Regions from separate parts of the Flexivirga sp. genome, predicted to be linked through region 2. Evidence: riboswitches for the same ligand, from Rfam matches in the RefSeq annotation. Region 2 holds a riboswitch; the other holds the start of a gene.

Region 1 (7,447 bases), on a different contig from region 2:
TGCGAGGGCGCGGCCTGTTTCGGTCCCAGCTACGACGCGAGAAGTGCCAGCACGGTGCCACCGATCATGAACGGCCCGAACGCGATGTAAGTCTGCCGGGTCGCGCGGCGGGTGATCAGCAGACCTGCCGCCCACAGGCCACCGAGGATGAAACCGATGAGCGTGCCGCTGAGCACCGCGGACCAGGAGAACCAGCCGAGCAAGGTGCCGATGCCCAGTGCCAACTTGACGTCACCGAGGCCGAGGCCCGCACCGCCGCGAGAGACCAGGAGCAGCACCAGGTATGCCGCCCCGAGGGCCGCGCCGGCGAGGACCGCGCGCAGCAGGGCGAACCAGTCGCCGGTGGACGCACTGGCGACGGCCGCGATGACCACGGCGACCGGCGCGAGCCGGAGGGTCAGGGCGTCGGGCAAGCGGTGCACGTCGAGGTCGATCGCGGCCAGCGCCGCGAACACCGGCAGGCTGACGCAGTAGGCGAGCGCGAGCAGTGCGTTGTGGCTCTCGGCCAGGGCGCGGCCGACCAGCAGCACGATCACCGGCAGCACCACCACGACCCAGGCGTGGTGTCGGGCGGGGGTGTCGAGCTCGTCGTCGTAGCGATGAGCCGCCGTGCGCAGCCTGCGGCGCAACAGCAGCGCGACCGGGATCGCGACGGCACCCGCGATGCTGCCGACCAGCCAGGAGTTCACGCGCGCACGACGGCGAGGCGGTCCCCGCGGGTCACGCCCCACGCGGCCAGCGCACCTTCGGCCGTCTCCACCGTGGTGGCACCGCGCAGCCGCGGTCGTGTCATACCTGACCAGGGGCGCAGCGTGGTGACGTGCAGCACCGTGCCGTGCTTGTCGAGCACCGCCACGTCGATGGGGTACCGCATGCCGATCATGTGCACGCAGGGACAGCGCGTCAGCCACAGCGCGCCCTCGACCGCCGTGGTGCCCAACAGTCCCTTGCGCCGGCTGCGTGCGGTGTCGGCGACGGCGCAGGCGCTCACCGGTCGCCCGTTGTGCAGCAACCGGTCCGGCCCGGGCCCGAACGTGCGCTGGTGCGTCCGGTGTTCCATGATTTCCCTCCCTGTCGCCTCGCCGACGCGCCCGAGCGTAGCCGCCCGGCGGCGGCGGTGGGTGGGTCCACGGACCCGGCCGACAACCTGTCGATCTGCTGGACACCGGCGAGTCGGCGGGACGCCGGCGGGAGGTGCAGGGACCATGGGGCGCAACATGAGTCTCCTTGATCGCGTGCGCACCACCCTGCCGACGTCCCTGTCCTCCGCGGAGGAGCCGCGGGACTGGCGACAACTGTCGATCGCTGCCGGGTACGGCGCCGTCGGTGCGGTGATGCTGGGGCTGCTGCTGATCGTGCCGGTGATGGTCGCGTGGGCGGCGGACCCGCAGAGCACCACGTCGTGGACCGACGCGCTGAGCTTCAGCGGCGACGGCTGGGCACTGGCTCACCGCGGCCATGTGTCGGTCTCCTCGGCAGGCAGCCACACGGTGACGTTCGCCCCGTTGGTGTTGACTGCCCTCGCGGTCGTGCTGGCGCGGATGGCGGCCAAGGCCATGCTGACCCACCTGTCCGGTCGCGGCGCCTCCTGGTGGGAGGGGCCGGCGGCATACGTCCTCGGGTATGTCGTGACCGGGCTGTTCGTCACCGGGCTGTCGCTGAGCGGTCCGGCCCACCCCAACCTGTTGACCGTTCTGCCCGGGGCCGTCGTGGTCGGCCTGGTCGGCTGCGGGTGGGCGCTGTTGCGCAGCGACGAACCGGTGGCCGACCAGGCGAAGGCGTTCCTGGACGGTCGCATCTCCTTGTCCACCCGTCGGGCCCTACGTCCGGCGACCGAGGGCGTGGTCGGTTACCTGGGGATCGGACTGCTCATCGTGCTGATCCTGGTGCTGACCCACGCCTCGGCGGTCGGCGACGTGGGCGGCCAGCTGCACCCCGGGCTGCTCGGCGGAGTGGTGCTGTGGCTCGGTCAACTCGCGGCCTTGCCCAATCTGTTGCTGTGGTCGGCCGGGTGGACCACCGGGGCCGCGGTGCACATCGGCGCGGTCAGTGTCGGCGCGACGTCCGTGCACGGTGGCCTGCTGCCGATGATCCCGGTGCTCGGCGCCGTGCCGGGTGCCGGAGCGCTCCCGCCCGGGACGGCTTTCGCACCGGTCCTCCCGGTGCTGCTGGGCGGTTTCGTCGGCCACCGGTCGCTGGGCAACCTGACGACCTACGCGTCCCTGAAGACCAAGGCCGTGACCGCCGCTCAGGCCGCCGGGATGACCGCGGCGATCGTGCTGGTGCTCAGCTGGCTGTCCACGGCCGGTGTCAGCGGCGGCTCGCTGGACTACATCGGGCCATCCTTGATGATCGTCCCGCTGCTGGTGGCGGAGCTGCTGCTCGGCGCGCTGCTGACCACGCTCTTCCTGCACTGGAAACGCGCGCTGCGCCGCTGAGCGGCACGCGACATACGGTAGAAGCATGGACGCCGGCCGTGCCGAGACGATCCTGGCCGAACTGCGCCGCGAGGTGATCGCGCGCGCCGGGCTGCTCGACGACACCTTCGACGACGTGGTGACGGCGCTGCGGGACAGCAACGCCGATGACGAGCACGACCCGGAGGGGCACACCATCGCCGTCGACCGAGCGATGGTCGACGCGCTGCGCCGTGACGCGAACGCCCAGCTGACCCGCATCGATGCGGCGCTGGCCCGCGTGCGGGCCGGCAGCTACGGCCGGTGCGAACACTGCGGCGGCGCGATCGTGGACGAACGGCTGGCGGCGCTGCCCACGACCACGACCTGCATCACCTGCGCGCGGCGGACGCCCGGGCGCTGAGGTAGCTTTCCGGGGTGGCATCCCCTCGCGCGCAGACCGGGTCCCCGGCGCCCGTCGTCGTCCTCGTGTCCGGATCCGGGACGCTCCTGCAAGCGTTGCTCGACGCATCGCAGGACCCCGACTACGGCGTGCGCATCGCCGCGGTCGGTGCCGACCGACCGGACATCCAGGGTCTCGCGCGGGCCGAACGGGCCGGGATCCCGACCTTCGTCTGCCGCGTCAAGGACTTCGCGGACCGCGCCGCCTGGGACGCGGCGCTGACCGAGCAGGTCGCGGCCCACGAACCGGCCATGGTCGTCTCTGCCGGATTCTTGAAGCTGGTGGGGGAGCGGTTCCTCGCGGAGTTCGGCGGCCGCTACCTCAACAGCCACAACGCGTTGTTGCCGAGCTTCCCCGGCATACACGGCCCGCGCGATGCGCTGGAGTATGGCGTGAAGCTCGCCGGCGCAACGCTTTTCGTCGTCGATGCCGGAGTGGACACCGGGGCGATCGTGGCCCAGTGTGCCGTGCCGGTGCAGGACGACGACACGGTCGACTCATTGACCGAGCGGATCAAGCAGGCCGAGCGTCCCCAGCTGGTGGAGTGGGTCGGCCGGCTGGCCAGGCAGGGATTCACTGTCGACGGCCGCCGCGTCCGTGTACCGCCGGCCGAATAGCGAGCTCGGAGCGCATCCGGGCCCAGGTACCCTGGTCTCACACGACTGGCGCAGGTGGGTAACCACCAGGGAGTGGAGTCGCGTGCATCGCCCGCCTGGGTGCGCGCATGCACTGCCCGTACCCTCGCAAGGAGAGTCATGTCCGAACCACAAGGCCGTCGTCCCATCAAGCGCGCACTCATCTCCGTCTATGACAAGACGGGCCTGGAAGACCTGGCCCGTGGCCTGCACGAGGCCGGCGTCGAGCTGGTCTCCACCGGTGGGTCCGCCGCACTCATCGAGGGTCTCGGCGTCCCGGTGACCAAGGTGGAGGACCTCACCGGCTTCCCGGAGTGCCTGGACGGCCGGGTCAAGACGCTGCACCCGAAGGTGCACGCCGGCATCCTGGCCGACACCCGCATCCCCGAACACCTCTCGCAACTGGACCAACTCGGTGTTGCGCCGTTCGAGCTCGTCGTCTCCAACCTCTATCCGTTCCGTGCGACGGTCGCCTCCGGAGCGACCCCCGACGAATGCATCGAGCAGATCGACATCGGCGGTCCGTCGATGGTCCGTGCCGCCGCCAAGAACCACCCGAGCGTGGCCATCGTCACCTCGCCGGAGGCCTATGCCGCCACCCTCGAGGCCGTCGCTGCCGGCGGGTTCACCCTTGAGCAGCGGAAGCTGTTGGCCGCGCAGGCTTTTCAGCACACCGCCGACTACGACAACACCGTGGCCAACTGGATCAGCAACGTGTATGTCGACACCAGCGACGGCAGCGGCTTCCCGAGCTGGTCCGGCGCGACTTTCAGCAAGGCACAGGACCTGCGGTATGGCGAGAACCCGCACCAGGGTGCCGCGCTCTACCGGCACTGGCGGCCCGGCATCGCCTCGGCCGAGCAACTCTTCGGCAAGGCGATGTCGTACAACAACTACGTGGATGCCGATGCGGCGGTGCGGGCGGCATACGACCACGGCGACCAGCCGACCGTCGCGGTCATCAAGCACGCCAATCCCTGTGGTATTGCTGTCGGTTCGGACATCGCCGACGCCCATCGCAAGGCACATGCGTGCGATCCGATGTCGGCCTTCGGCGGCGTGATCGCCACGAACCGCCCGGTGACGGTCGAGATGGCCGAGACCGTCAAGGACATCTTCACCGAGGTCGTCGTCGCGCCGGACTTCGAGCCGGGCGTGGTCGACATCCTCGGCAAGCGCAAGGCGATTCGGTTGCTGAAGCTGTCGTCGCAGGACGCGCAGCAGCGCGACCCGGTGGAGATCCGGCCGATCAGCGGCGGCATGCTCATGCAACGGGTGGACAAGGTCGACGCCGTGGTCCGTGACGAGGACGGCAACGTCACCGGTGGCGACGACGCCGCCAACTGGCGGCTGGTCTCCGGTGCTCCGGCCGACCAGGCGACACTGGCCGACCTGCAGTTCGCCTGGCGGGCGATCCGCGCCGTGAAGTCCAACGCGATCCTGCTCGCCTCCGGGGGTGCCTCGGTCGGCGTCGGCATGGGCCAGGTCAACCGGGTCGACTCCTGCCACCTGGCGGTCGACCGCGCCGGTGCGGAGCGGGCGCGCGGCTCGGTCGCGGCCTCCGACGCGTTCTTCCCGTTCCCGGACGGTCTGCAGGTGCTGATCGACGCGGGTGTGAAAGCCGTTGTCGCGCCGGGTGGTTCGATGCGCGATCAGGCGGTCGTCGACGCTGCGACGGAAGCCGGCATCACCATGTACTTCACCGGCACCCGCCACTTCGCGCATTGAAATGACTCGGCGGGAGCAAGCTCCCGCCGAGTCATGTCAATGTCACTGAGCCCTTGTGCGCCGCTCCTCCGGCCGACCTCGCAGGCTCGGTCAGCCGGCATCGTCCCGGAGGCGGATGTCCGGGACGAGTCTCACTGTTTGTGCGCGGCCGCCTCGACCTTGCGCAGCCGAGCGACCAGCGTCTTCAGCAGGGCCGCGGCGATGTCTCCGTCACCGCGCACCAGCGGCATGAAGGCCATGGGGGAGAGCGCGAAGGTCTCCACACCTTCCGGACCGGCCGTGATCGTCGCCGATCGTGCGGCGCCGTCGATCATCGACAGCTCCCCGACGTAGTCACCGACGCCGATCTGGCCGCGTTCCTCGTCGCCGACGCTGACCGTGGCGGAGCCCTCGAGCACCACGCGCAGGCCGCTGTCCTTGGCACCCTCGGTGATCACCTTGGATCCCGGACCACCGCGGAACGTGGACCCGCTTTCCGCGATCTGCGAGATGGCGGCCGGGCTGAGACCGGCGAACAGGTCGATGCCCGCGAGAATCTGCTTCAACTGGGCGCTTGCCATGGATGAACCCCTTGTGAACTGAGTGATGTGGCAGCTGTGCGGTAACCGAGCCAACCTAGCAGCGCGGACAGGCCTTCGCCGGTCAGATCCGCCGACCGACGCCATACCGTATCCGTCCGTGCTGCGAGGTAAGTTCGCCTCGTGACGACGTGTGCTCGGTGCGGGGCGCAGCTGGCCGAGGAGGCGCGATTCTGCTCCTCGTGCGGTGCTGCGGTGGCGCGGGGTGCATTGCAGGCTCCGGTGCGCAAACACGTGGTGATCCTCTTCTGTGACATCGTCGGCTCCACCGGGCTGGGCGAGTTCGCCGATCCCGAAGCGCTCCGCGACCGGCTCGCTCGTTACTTCGCGGCCGTGTCACGGGTGATCTGGGAGCACGGGGGCACGGTCGAGAAGTTCATCGGTGACGCCGTCATGGCGGTCTTCGGGGTGCCCAGCACCCGGGAGGACGACGCCCTGCGGGCGGTGCGCGCCGCGGGCGCCATACACGAGGCGGTGGCCGGGTTGTCCCGGCGTTTCCAGGACGAGATCGGCAAGGAGCTGCACGTCCGCATCGGCGTCAACTCCGGCGAGGTGTTCGTGTCACACCAGCCGGACGGGCAGTTCTCGGTCACCGGCGACGCGGTCAACACCGCGCAACGGCTGGAGTCGGCGGCCGGCGTCGACGAGACGTATGTCGGGGACATCGTCGCCGAACTGGTCGGTGACGGGGTGGCACTGGACGAGGTCGGCGAGATCCTGCACAAGGGCCGCACGGTGCCCCAGCGGGTCTTCCGGGTGGCCCGTGACCAGGACCGCGTGCTCACCGTCCGCGAGCCGGCGTTCGTCGGGCGGCAGGTGGAGCTGGCCGATCTCACCGTGCTCGCCGACCGCTCCGCAGCGCGCCGGCAGGGCTGGTTGCTGACGTATGTCGGCGACCCGGGCATCGGCAAATCACGGCTGGTGCGGCAGTTCGCCGCCGGCCGGCGCGACCGGCTGCGCGTCGTCGCCGGCGGCTGCGAGGCGATGAGCACCGGCGCCTTCGCGCCGCTCGCCGGATGGCTGGCAAGCCTCGCCGACGACTGGCAGGCGTATGTCGAGCAACTCCTCGGCGACGAGGCGGCACCGGTGGTGCAGCGGCTGCGTTCGGCGGTCGGCCTCTCCGACGCGCAGACTTCCACCGAGGACGTGGTGTGGGCGGCGCATGCAGTGCTCGCCGCCATCTGTGAGACCTCGCCCGTGGCGTCGGTGTGGGACGACCTGCACTGGGGGACGGCGACCCAGCTGGACTTCATCGGCAAGCTGGCCGCGGCCTGCCGCGCCCTGCCGGTGCTCACCATCTGCCTTGCCCGGCCGGAGTTGTTCGACATCGACGCCGCGTGGGGTGGCGGCCGCAAAGCCCGGGTCGAGGACGTCGAACCGCTGGACTACGACGACATGCTCGCGGTCGCCGCGGAGCGCATCGCCCTGCAGGCAGGTGACATCGACGTCACCGCCGAAGACCTGGTCGAGCGTGCCGACGGTAACCCGCAGGTGGTGCAGTTGCTGGCGCAGTCGGCCGCCGCCGGTGGTGCGCTCCCGGCCTCGGTCACCCAGCTCTACGAAGCCGCGCTGGACCGGCTGGGCGCCGACGAGCGCGCGATGGTCGAAGCGGCCGCGGTCTATGGCCGGCGATTCCCGGCGGCGCCA
Region 2 (7,447 bases):
ACACCTTCGACCTGGTCGAGCGGCACACCGACGAGCGGTGGCGCATCGAGACGTTGCCGCGCAACGAGCCCGGCGTCTACGACATGCTGTGCCGGGCCGACTCGATCGGTGTCTTCCAGGTCGAGAGCCGCGCACAGATGGGCACCCTTCCGCGGCTGAAGCCGCGCTCGTTCTACGACCTGGCGGTGGAGATCGGGTTGATCCGTCCCGGACCGATCCAGGGCGGTGCGGTCCACCCCTACATCCGCCGGCGCACCGGCAAGGAGCCGGTCAGCTATTCGCATCCGCTGCTGGAGCCGGTGCTCGAGCGCACGCTCGGGGTGCCGCTCTTCCAGGAGCAGTTGATGCAGATGGCGATCGCGGTCGGCGACTGCAGCCCGGCGGACGCGGATCTGCTGCGGCGAGCGATGGGGTCCAAGCGCGGGGTGGAGCGCATCGACTCGTTGCGCACCAAGTTGTATGACGGCATGGCCCGCAACGGCATACCGCCGGAGACTGCGCAGGAGATTTACGCCAAGATCGAGGCGTTCGCCAATTTCGGTTTCGCCGAGTCGCACGCGCTCAGTTTCGCCGTGCTGGTCTATGCCAGTTCGTGGCTCAAATTGCATTATCCCGCAGCCTTTTTGGCCGGTCTGTTGCGGTCGCAGCCGATGGGGTTCTATTCGCCGCAGACCCTCACCGGTGATGCCCGCCGGCACGGGGTGGAGGTGCGCTCACCCGATCTGCTGCGCTCGGGTGTGCACGCCGACCTCGAGCCGGACTCCGCCGATGCCGTGCAGCAGCGCGGTGGTCGCGACGACTGCCTGCGCGACCACACGCAAGAGGAGATCGGTGATTTCGACGCATCGGCACCACCCGACTGGCAGTTGCACCGACGCGACTGGCATTTCGCGGTGCGACTCGGCCTGGCCGACATCTCCTCCCTCGGGGAGAGCGCGGCTGAGCGCATCGTGCGCACCCGAGATCTCGACGGGCCGTTCACCGACCTGGCCGACCTGGCACGGCGTGCGGACCTGGACACCGAGCAGATGGAGGCGCTGTCACTGTCCGGTGCGTTGGACGCCTTGACCGGATCCCGCCGGGACGCTCTATGGCGCTCGGCGGAGGCCGCCTCGATCCGTGGTGACCAGTTGCCGGTGCGCGTGCCCTACCAGCCACCGCTGTTGCCGGAGCTGTCCATCGGCGAACTGCTGATGCACGACCTGCAGGCGACCGGGATCAGTCCGGGCGATCACCCGATCCGGCATGTCCGCGCCGATCTGGATGCGCGTGGTGTGCTGCCGATCGAGCAACTGCAAGGTTTCCAGACCGGTCGCCGGGTGCACGTCGGTGGAGTGGTCACCCATCGGCAGCGCCCGGCGACGGCGGGTGGCATCACCTTCGTCAATGTGGAGGACGAGACCGGCATCCTGAATGTCATTGTGTCGCGGGGTGTTTGGCACCGCTATCGGCGCATCGCACGTGCGTCGCCGGCCATGGTGGTGCGCGGCATCCTGGAGCGTTCCGAGGACGGTGTCACCAACTTGCTCGCCGATCGTCTGGAGCACCTCACGATCCATGTGCGGACCAGGTCCCGCGACTTCCGGTGACGGTCACCCGGCGCGCGAGGAAGACCCACTCCTTGCCCGGCCGGTCCGGCGCGTCGCGTACCTCGACGACCTCGAAGCCGTGTCGGGCAAGGTCGCGCGTGATCTCGTCATACTCGCGAAAACGCAGTGTCGATGCCGACCTGATCGCTTCACCGTCCATCCGGGTCACGGACTCGAAGGTCACCAGCGGGAGCGGCACCTCGGTCACCGTTCTACTGACAACACTGTGTGTCCCGTCCGGGTGGACCCGCTCGGTCTCAGGCACCTCCCACGCCTCCCAGGCACGCACCTGCGGCCGACGCGTCTCGAAGACAAACCACCCTCCGTCCCGCAGCACATCGTGTACGGCGTCCAGGGTCGCCGCCCAGTCCGCGTCGTCCACGAAGACCTGGGCGACATTGCCGGTCATCACCGCGAGGTCAGCATCGCGCACCCGCCCGGCCAATGCCATCGCGTCACCCTCGAGCCAGGTCACCCGGTCGGCATACGGCTTGGCTCGCGCGACATCGAGCGAGGCGATCGCCGGATCGACACCGGTGACCTCGAGCCCGCGTTCCGCGAGCAGCACTGCGAGACAACCGGTGCCGCAACCGACGTCGACGACCTTCCGGACACCGAGCTCATCGAACATCGCCGCATAGACATCCAGGTCGCTGCGATCATCGTCGAACACGTCATAGAGCACGGCAAGTCTCGGATCGGCGAAGACAGCATCGGGTGGGCGCATGACCCGACGTTAGGACCGTGCCCCCGCCGGCTGCACGCGGTTTTCGGCGGCGGTGATCGTCTGCTCCATCAGCACCGCGATGGTCATCGGCCCGACGCCGCCGGGCACCGGCGTGATGTATGACGCCCGCGTCGCTGCTGCCGAAAACTCAACATCTCCAACGTTCCCCGGGTTTTAGCCGGCGTCGATGACGACCGCGCCCGGCTTGATCCACGCGCCGCGGACCAGTTCCGGACGACCGACCGCCGCGACCACGATGTCCGCCGCCGCGACCTCCTCTGCGAGGTGGGTGGTGCGCGAGTGGCAGAACGTCACCGTCGCATCCCGCGCGAGCAACAGCAGGCCGACCGGCTTGCCGAGGATCGCGCTGCGTCCGACGACGCACACCCGCTTGCCGCTGATCGGCAGCTCGTACGCGTTTAGCAGCCGGACGATGCCTTCCGGTGTGCAAGAGTGAAAACCGTCGGCGGACAGGCCCATCGACGCGAAACTGTGCATCGTGACGCCGTCAACGTCCTTCTCCGGTGCGATCGCCTCGAAGACCGCGAGTTCGTCGACGTGCTGCGGCGCGGGGTGCTGCACCAGGATGCCGTCGACGGAGCCGTCCTCCGACAGCGCTCGCACGGCGGCAACCGCTTTCTCGGTCGACGTCCCTGCCGGCAGCTGGACGCGTCGTGACTCCAGCCCGAGCTGGCCGGCGCGGCGTTGCTTCATCCGGACGTAGGTGTGCGATGCAGGGTCGTCACCGATGAGCACGGTGGCGAGGCATGGTGGACGCCTCTGCGCCGCGGCGAAATTCGCGGCACGCTCGGCGACGTCCGCGAAGATCTCCCGGGACACGGCGGTGCCGTCCAGAATCTGTGCAGTGGTGGCCATCAGCAGACTCCTCTTCCGATCAGGAGTCGTACCCAGGCGGGCGATACGACGAACTCACACTCCCCGGTGGTGCCCCACCTTCGCCAGTCGTGTGCGCTCAGTCTATCGATGCCCGCAGCCGGGCGGCGAAGCCGGCACGTGCGTCGGCGTGGACGTAGCGCGCGTCGCGATGCCGCAGGTAGAGATCGTCCCCGTCATACCTCGGAAGCACGTGCACGTGCAGATGCCAGACGTCCTGGTCGCCAGCGGGCTCATTGTGCTGTCGAGTCGAAACTCCTTGGCACCCATAGGTTTCCCGCATCGCGATCGCGATGTCGCGAGTCAGGTCCCACACTGCATGGCCGACCTCGCGCGGCACGTCGTAGAGGTTCTCCACACATGCTCGTTCGGTATGACGAGCGCGCCACCGTCGTTCTCGGGCCACCATTTCGGCGCAATCCGGGCGAAGACCAACTCGCGCCGCACGACGAGATCCGTCGCTGCGTTGCGGTCGTCCCACTCCCCGCGCACGAACGCGCAGAACGGGCAGCGGTATCCGGCTGGTTCGTGCCGCCACAGGGAAGTCTCCATCGACGGTGAATCTACCTGACCAGTGGTTGGCGGCGCACCCACGCCGAGTCGCACACGTCCCGTCGAGTGGCACCTCTGCAGGTGTGCCAGTCGGCGCCAACTGTGCCAGTCGCGGGTGTGGTTGCGACCGTCAATGGGCGCCAGCGGGGGCCGGACCGGTGGTGTCACCCTCGCGCAGCGTCACCGGCACCACGATGTCGGACACGGACTCACCGGCGAGCAGCGCACGCACCACGTCTCCGACAGCGCGGCCCTTGTCGATCGGGTGCTGGTCGATCGTGGTCAGCGTCCGCGGAAACCACGGCAGCGAGACACCGTCGTATCCGGTCACCGAGAGGTCCTCGGGCACGCGCAGCCCGCGGTCCAGTGCGGCCTGCACCGCACCCGCCGCCAGCAGGTCGCTCTGCGCGATGATCGCGGTCGGCGGCCGCTCAGCGTCCAGCAACAGCCGTGCAGCAGCGTAGCCAGAATCGAAGTCCGGCTCCTCCGCCTCGATCAGCGGCGCGGTCGCGAACACGTCGCGCACCCCGATCGCCCGGTCTCGCGTGTCCGGGAAACGGCTGCGCCGCACCTGGGCGATCGTGCGTGGGCCGGTCGTCCCTCCCCACGCCAACGGCATCATCACGTGCCCGACCCGGCGGTGGCCGAGATCGTGCAACAGCTGCGCGATGGTGCGAGAGGCCGCACGCTCGTCCGCGGTCACCTGCACATCGGCCCCGCGCGGTGCGCCCGTTCCGACGATCGGCACTCCCCGACCGGCGAATTGCTCTGCCAGCAGGTTGTTCTCGTCGCCGCAGAGCATGAAGACCGCAGCATCCGCCGCGACGCGTGATACCTGGGGCCCGCTGTCGCCATACCCCTCGGCTGTATCGGGCAACAGCAGCAATCCGTGCCCCATCTCACCGAGCACCTGGGACAGGCCGTCGAGCACCGAGACGACATACGGGTCGCGGAAGGCGTGCAGGATGCGCCGCTCCACGACCGCCGCGATCACCCCGCTGCGTCCCTGACGCAAGGACGACGCCATCGGATCCGGCCCCCCGTAGCCGAGTTCTGCGGCGGCCGCCCGGACGCGTTCCGCGGTCTCCGTGGCGACCGGTTTGTTGCCGCTGAAGACCAGCGACGCCGTCGAGGTCGCAACCCCGGCCAGGTCCGCCACGTCACGCAGAGTGACCCGCGGGGTCGTCCCGTGACCCGCTTGACCTGCGACTGGCATGTGGAGCAGACTATCGAATCGATTCGATCGAATCGATTCGACGGCTCCCGGATCTCCCCGACCGACTGGAGTCGCACCAGGAGAGGAACGGCATGACGATGACCGAGCGGGCGGCACCACCACTGGCCGCCCGGCCCGACGACGCCCAGATCCGCCGGGCGATCCTCGCCGTCACCGTCATGTTCGCCCTCAACGGTGCGGCGTTCACCACATTCGCGTCCCGCCTGCCCGACGTGAAGTCGCTGCTCGGCCTGTCGCCCGCCGGCCTCGGGCTCTTCCTGATCTCCGGCTCGATCGGCAGCGTGCTCGGTTTGCCGATGTCCGGTTGGATCGCCGGCCGTCTCGGTTCCCGGGTCGCGGTGCGGCTCGCCGCGCTGCTCACCACCGCGGCATACATCGGCACCGCGACATCGGTGGCCACTCGCCACCACTGGACCGCCGTGGCGTTCCTCGTCGTCGCCGGGTGGGGCATCGGCCTCTGGGACGTCGTGATGAACCTGGAGGGCGCCATCGCCGAGCGGCATCTCGGCCGCTCGATCATGCCTCGCTTCCACGCCCTGTTCAGCGGCGGCACCGTGCTGGCGGCCCTCATCGGGGCTGGAGCGACCGCCGCGCACGTCCCGGTCTGGTTGCACGTGGGCGCCATGATGTGTCTCCTCGCCGGCGTCGGGTTGTGGGCCACCCATGGTTTCGGCACCCTGCCGCGGTTGCCCGAGAAGGCACCCGGGACGACGCCCGATCCGGCTGCGGGCGAACGGGTTTCGCATCTCAGCGTGTGGCTCGACCCGCGCGTCCTGTTGATCGGCGTGGTGACGCTCGTCGCGGCGTTCACCGAGGGCACCGCCAACGACTGGTTGTCGCTGGCGTTCGTCGAGGGGCACCACGTCCCGACGTGGGCGGGCGTGCTGGCGTTCGCCACCTTCCTGTCCTGTATGACGGCAGGGCGCCTCATCGGCACCAAACTGCTCGACCGGTTCGGTCGCGTCCCGGTGTTGCGGGTCTGCTTCGCTCTCGCCGTCGTCGGTTGCCTCGTCGTCGTCTTCGCGCCGACCGCGCTGGCCTACGCCGGCATCGTGGTCTGGGGCTTCGGCGTCTCGCTCGGCTTCCCGGTGGGGATGAGCGCCGCGGCGGACGACCCGGTGCGTGCGAATGCGCGCATCTCGGTCATCAGCACCATCGCCTACACCGCGTTCCTCGCCGGGCCGCCGCTGCTGGGACTGCTGGGTGAGCACGTCGGAGTGCTGCACGCACTGCTGGCCGTGGGCGCCGCCGCGACCATCGCCCTGGGCCTGGTGCCCGCGGTGCGCGAGCCGGACGACCTGGCGGTCACTACCGCGGCGCCGGCCGAGCCGCACTTCCCCGCGTGCACCACGTCCGACCCGGCCGTCCTCCCACCGGGCTCCTTCCGCGAGTGACGGGTTCTGCCCAGAGCAGAAAACGTGGGTACGGCGGGCCGGCGAGGCTACCGTCGATCCATGGGTGAAGTGCGACAGCTCCGGCAGCAACGTTCGATCGTCGAGCCGCTCTGGCGGGAGGTGCTCGGCGCGCAGTTGCGACTGCTCCGCCTGCACCGGCGACGCACCATCACCACCACCGCGCAACGCGCGGGCATCTCCGCGCAATACCTCTCGGAGGTCGAACGCGGCCGCAAGGACCCCTCATCGGAGGTCGTCGCAGCCATCGCTGGTGCCCTGGACTGCACTCTGGCGGAGGTCACCGACCTGACCGTCCGGGGGCTGCGCCGGGAGTCCGCGCGCGCCCGGGCCGAGCAGCTCCTGGAGCTGCCCGGCGGCGCCGTTCGGTCGGCACCGGCGCCACTGCGCGGCCCCGTCGCACTGGCAGCCTGACCTTCAGCTGCTGCGATAGGCCATCACCTCATCGGCCAGGCCATAGTCGACGGCCGCCTGCGGCGTGAAGATCCGGTCGCGGTCGGTGTCCTTGCGCAGGGCATCGATCGGCTGGCCCGTGTGGTGCGCCAGCACCTCTTCGGCCTCCGAACGCAGCCGGATCACCTCGTCTGCCGCCAGAATGATGTCCGGTATGGCGCCGCGGCCGCTGCCGGACGGCTGGTGCAGCAACACCCGGGAGTGCGGCAGCACGCTGCGTCTGCCCGGTGCGCCGGCCGCCAGCAGGATCGCGGCCGTCGAGCAGGCCTGGCCGACACAGGTCGTCGCGACCGGTGATCGCACGAACTGCATGGCGTCATACACGGCGAACGTCGCGGTCAGCGAGCCACCCGGCGAATTGATGTAGAGATTGATCTCCTGGTCCGGGTTCACCGACTCCAGGTGCAGGATCTGCGCGATCAGCGCATTGGAGACACCGTCGTCGATCTCCGTGCCGAGATAGACGATCCGCTCCGACAACAGGTGGCTGTAGACGTCCATCACCCGGTCACCGCGCGGCGACGAAGCGATCACGTTCGGGATGGTGTACGCACTCATGTCGCTTGCGAAACTCCTAGTCCGA

What was found. A riboswitch is a leader RNA that binds a small molecule or an ion and turns the genes downstream of it on or off. The one in region 2 is predicted to bind ZMP and ZTP.
Region 1: linked by a shared signal. The riboswitch ahead of purH (bifunctional phosphoribosylaminoimidazolecarboxamide formyltransferase/IMP cyclohydrolase) and the one ahead of ACTHL4_RS09120 (bifunctional 5,10-methylenetetrahydrofolate dehydrogenase/5,10-methenyltetrahydrofolate cyclohydrolase) in region 2 are both predicted to bind ZMP and ZTP.

What each region holds. Positions count from the first base shown of each region.
Region 1 covers NZ_JBQCGS010000105.1:10,988-18,434, reverse strand. Annotated here, with positions in the region: gene ACTHL4_RS17130 (prepilin peptidase) at 30-689, opposite strand; gene ACTHL4_RS17125 (DUF192 domain-containing protein) at 686-1,060, opposite strand; gene ACTHL4_RS17120 (cell division protein PerM) at 1,218-2,438, shown strand; gene ACTHL4_RS17115 (TraR/DksA family transcriptional regulator) at 2,464-2,820, shown strand; gene purN (phosphoribosylglycinamide formyltransferase) at 2,835-3,476, shown strand; ZMP/ZTP riboswitch at 3,508-3,584, shown strand; gene purH (bifunctional phosphoribosylaminoimidazolecarboxamide formyltransferase/IMP cyclohydrolase) at 3,615-5,222, shown strand; gene ACTHL4_RS17100 (cyclic nucleotide-binding domain-containing protein) at 5,354-5,782, opposite strand; gene ACTHL4_RS17095 (adenylate/guanylate cyclase domain-containing protein) at 5,924-7,447, shown strand, end outside.
Region 2 covers NZ_JBQCGS010000053.1:8,599-16,045, reverse strand. Annotated here, with positions in the region: gene ACTHL4_RS09130 (error-prone DNA polymerase) at 1-1,589, shown strand, start outside; gene ACTHL4_RS09125 (class I SAM-dependent methyltransferase) at 1,549-2,316, opposite strand; partial or broken gene ACTHL4_RS09120 (bifunctional 5,10-methylenetetrahydrofolate dehydrogenase/5,10-methenyltetrahydrofolate cyclohydrolase) at 2,326-3,192, opposite strand; ZMP/ZTP riboswitch at 3,216-3,293, opposite strand; gene ACTHL4_RS09115 (HIT family protein) at 3,290-3,568, opposite strand; gene ACTHL4_RS09110 (LacI family DNA-binding transcriptional regulator) at 3,893-4,978, opposite strand; gene ACTHL4_RS09105 (MFS transporter) at 5,071-6,393, shown strand; gene ACTHL4_RS09100 (helix-turn-helix domain-containing protein) at 6,454-6,825, shown strand; gene ACTHL4_RS09095 (ClpP family protease) at 6,829-7,422, opposite strand; gene ACTHL4_RS09090 (ClpP family protease) at 7,419-7,447, opposite strand, start outside.